DNA from 2 places in the Paenibacillus sp. 2TAB23 genome. Region 1 is predicted to be linked to the other one. Evidence: riboswitches for the same ligand, from Rfam matches in the RefSeq annotation. Region 1 holds a riboswitch; the other holds the start of a gene.
The links. A riboswitch is a leader RNA that binds a small molecule or an ion and turns the genes downstream of it on or off. The one in region 1 is predicted to bind cobalamin.
Positions count from the first base shown of each region.

Region 2: it holds a riboswitch for cobalamin, as region 1 does, so the genes downstream of both, AB4Z29_RS04270 (ABC transporter substrate-binding protein) here and AB4Z29_RS30770 (S-layer homology domain-containing protein) in region 1, are expected to answer to the same signal.

Region 1 is NZ_JBFRGD010000037.1:35,574-37,779, reverse strand. It holds gene AB4Z29_RS30775 (TerC family protein) at 42-830, shown strand; cobalamin riboswitch at 974-1,172, shown strand; gene AB4Z29_RS30770 (S-layer homology domain-containing protein) at 1,322-2,206, shown strand, end outside.
Region 2 is NZ_JBFRGD010000002.1:328,811-331,016, forward strand. It holds gene AB4Z29_RS04265 (FixH family protein) at 1-375, opposite strand, end outside; cobalamin riboswitch at 577-718, shown strand; gene AB4Z29_RS04270 (ABC transporter substrate-binding protein) at 858-1,847, shown strand; gene AB4Z29_RS04275 (FecCD family ABC transporter permease) at 1,888-2,206, shown strand, end outside.

The DNA.
Region 1 (2,206 bases):
TCAGATGGCAAGCCCATCATTTTATTTTAGGAGGATGTCAAATGGATTTAAGTTTGTTAATGGAGTATGGCTGGGTGTTGCTCGTATTGGTTGCGTTGGAAGGTTTGCTCGCAGCCGATAACGCGCTAGTGCTGGCGATAATGGTTAAACATTTGCCGCCAGTTGAACGTAAGAAGGCGTTGTTCTACGGATTGGCAGGCGCGTTTGTTTTCCGTTTTGGTTCGTTGTTTGCGATTTCGTTTCTGGTGGATGTCTGGCAGGTGCAGGCGATCGGAGCGCTCTATCTTCTGTTCATATCGCTCAACCACATATTCCGTAAGCTCATCGTGAAAAAAGCCGACGATTCCGTAGCCAAGAGCTCGGGTAAGGAACCGAAGAAAAGCGGCTTCTGGTTTACGGTCTTGAAGGTTGAAATCGCGGATATCGCTTTTGCAATCGATTCTATCTTGGCAGCCGTAGCGCTTGCCGTCGCTTTGCCGGCAACAACATTGCCGAAAATCGGAGGCATGGATGGCGGTCACTTTATCGTAATTTTCCTTGGTGGTTTTATCGGTCTGGTCATTATGCGTTTTGCAGCGAATATGTTCGTGAAGCTGCTGGAGAGCAGACCTGCATTGGAAGTCGCAGCGTTCTTCATCGTCGGCTGGGTCGGCGTCAAGCTGGCGGTACATACGCTGGCACATCCATCACTGCACGTAATCCCGCATGATTTTGCGGAATCGACAGGTTGGAAAGTGACGTTCTATGTTGTGCTTCTGCTGATTGCTGTTATCGGCTGGTTCGTATCAGGCGGCAAAGAGAAGCAGGATCGGGCTTCGGAAGCGGCTTAATTGTAAGATTTGAACGTTTAGCTGCATATCGTTCCGTTTCATCAGAGGGTGCCCGCGGGCACCCTCATTTTTTGTGTTACCGAAGGCGCGTCCACAAACTTTAACATGACAAACGAGTAAATATTCGGTATGATGAGCAAGAAAATTTCATAGAAGAAACAGGTGCCAATGATGGAGCTAAGCAAGAAAACCATGGATTGGTTAAAAGGGAAGCAGGTTTAATTCCTGCGCGGTCCCGCCACTGTAATGGAGGAGTCTTTGCAAGGACGCCGCTGGGAAACCGGCAAGGCTGCAAGGATGTTGATCCCGAGCCAGAATACCTGCCTGTTTTCATTACACCGTTAACTCTACGATGGATAGGGAGGTGTTTATTAGTGCATGCAATAGTTAGCTGTATAATCTATTAAACCTCTTAACCATTAACGGTGAGAGGTTTTTTTGTATAGCTTTATTTCATAAATCGTTTGGACGAATAGGAAGGGGAGTTCATCATGAATACGAATCGATTTATTGCATGGTTGTTACTTGTAAGTGTGTTTATGACAATGCTTTCAGCCAATAGCCAGGTTTCCTATGCAGCGGAGGATGCGCACGAGCATGCCTACGATGTGTTGGAACATACGGAGAATAGCCAGGAAGATGAAGACGCTGCTCTGTCGAGCCTGAACATTGCTGCGGACATAGAAAAGCCGATTATTAGCTCTACTGGCTTAGTCGATCAGCAGCAAGCGATTTACCGCAAGCTTAGCTTTATGGCATCAGCTGTAGACACAGCAGATCCGGCTGTACAACTGGCAGTTAATCTAAACGGTGATCTGATCACAGCCAAGGATGAGACGTACACGGTTTCCCTGCAGCCAGGCGACAATGTCATTACGTTAACGGCAATCGATACGGCTGGTAACCGTGCAGAGGAAAGCTATACGGTTCATTACGCATTCGCGCAGAGCACAGCAGCCGCAGAGCAGCTTGAGAAAAGTCTTGCTTATTTAGTGAAGACGGTCAAAAGTCCGAAGTTTGGAACGGGTGCGGGCGAATGGTCTGTCATATCCTTGGCACGCGCCAATTACCCCGTACCGGATAAATACTATGATTCTTACTACTATAATGTGACTGAGCAAGTAAGAGCACTCTTGCTGAAATACGGCGGCAAGCTCGATAATAGCAAAAGTACGGAGCACTCTCGATTGATAATGGGGCTCGCCTCTATTGGAAGAGACATACATAGCGTGGCGGGCTACGATATTTCACAAGCGCTCGCTGATTTTGATTATGTCATCAAACAAGGGATTAACGGTCCTGTATTTGCTCTCATTGCCTTGGATACCCATCAGTACGAGGTTCCATTGGCGGAAGGCGCTGCGGTGCAGACCACA
Region 2 (2,206 bases), on a different contig from region 1:
TTTCCATATGCCTGCCATTAGGGGGACGCCATCTCCTGTATATTTGCCTGAGGCTTCTTCAGTCATTTCGAACACGTAATCACCGCAAACCATGCTCAGCATGTCTAGCTTCACTGTTATATTAGCATCATGAACCGGAAAGCCCTGTATATCTTTTATATCAACCGTGAATTGATTTTCGTGCAAAACCTTGGCGGGGTATTCCGCAATGGTCCAGCTTATCGTACCGCTATTGAAGGCATGCTCCGTCGTTTGCGGAGGTACAGCTTCATCTTGCTGAAACCACCAAATAGCAAAACCGATTAGTAGCACGAGTAAGAAGAAAATGAGAAAAAATTTCAAATATGAGGTGCGGAATTTATCATTCGGCTGCATCTAATCTTTATCCTCCTTCAGTCGTTTTTTTGAGAGGATGCTCATTTAAGTTACCTATGCGGGAAGAGTGGGAAGCAGAACTCGGCTTGCAAGAATGAATTGCTGCTGTTTAATGGACAAATACGCGATGTCGGTGTATATTAACAACTGATTAATCAATCGTAAACGGACAGGTGCGGATAGGAGATTCTTGCAAGGTATCAACATCTTGCAGTGCTCTTTGAAGCTTAAAAGGGAAGACCGGTGCAATTCCGGCACGGACCCGCCACTGTAAGGTTGGATAGCGACGCTTTAGGCTTCGTTACGACCGAGTCAGAAAATCTGCCAGTCCTTACATGCGCTTAAACCTACGTGGAAATAGGGAGGGTGCTCGGAAAGCTTGTCGCTTTGCAAGTAATGGAAGAGCGTATGGGAGCATTTCTGGCACAATTGCCGGTGATGCTTTTTTGTTTTGACAAACTAAAAAAGAGGTGCAGAGAAACATGGTAAGAAATAACCGTAAATTAATGAAGGCTCTGTTTGGATTGCTCCTTGCGGCAATGCTTGTTGCCACAAGTGCATGTGGAGTAAACAAAGAACCTGAAAACCAGCAACGTCCAGAAACGAACCTTACGAATTCGGATGCCAATAAGTCAGAAGAAACCTCAGACGCAACGGTATATCCCTACACGATTAAAGACGATACCGGGACTGAGATTACTTTTGAGCAGCAGCCAACTAAGGTTGTGACGCTTGTGCCTAGTGAAACAGAAACGATCTACGCGATCGGTGCTGGGGAGCAGGTAGCAGGTGTCGATCAATGGAGCGATTACCCCGAGGATGCAGCGGCAAAGCCAAAGGTTGGGGATATGACGACCAATATTGAGGCCGTAGTGGCATTGAATCCGGATCTAGTTTTGGCTTCGTCCACATTGAACACAGATGCAATCGCAAAGCTGAGAGAGCTTAAAATACCCGTGTACGCATCAGATCCGCTTACCTATGATGCCGTTATTGCCAAATTAGAAATTTTAGGTCATATTATGAATAAACCTGCCGAAGCGGCTGAAATTGCAGATCATATGCGGCAGGTAAGACAGCAAGTAACGGATGCGGTGAAAAACGCTGAGAGAAAAAAAGTGTATATGGAGTTTTCGCCAGGCTGGACGGTCGGCTCCGGCACTTTTCTTGATGAGCTTTTAAACCTGGCTGGCGGGATTAATATTTCTGCTGCTTCGCAAGGCTGGTTCGAGGTCAGTGCAGAGGAAGTTGTAGCTCAGGATCCAGAATTGATTATATACCCTGATTTGAAGGAGGATCCGAATCCGATCGTCGTTGGCATCCAAAGCCGCCCAGGCTGGGAAGTCATTGCCGCAGTGAAGAACAAACAGCTGCATGCAGTGACAGAGAATCCGCTCGTGCGCGTTGGACCGCGTTTAGCGGACGGCTTGCTGGAGCTTGCTAAAGTAATCCACCCGGATCTCGTGAAATAAAGCAATGACCTATAAACTGGTTTGGTACGGAGGAGCAGCCATGCTCCTTCTTGCTGTTTCTATCGTGGTGAGTTTAACGATTGGCTCATCGGGCATTTCGGTGCGAGACGTATGGGGCATATTGCTTCATAAGCTGCCCTGGTTTTCGAATGAAGCAGTCTCTTATTCGGCGGGCGAGATCGCGATCGTTACGCAAGTAAGATTGTCCCGCGTGCTGCTCGCTGTTCTGGTAGGCGCATGTCTGGCGCTGGCGGGAACAGGTTTTCAAGGCGTGCTCCGTAATCCTCTTGCTGATCCCTATACGCTCGGTGTTGCATCAGGGAGCTCAGTAGGCGCAGCTTTTATTATTTTGTTTGGAT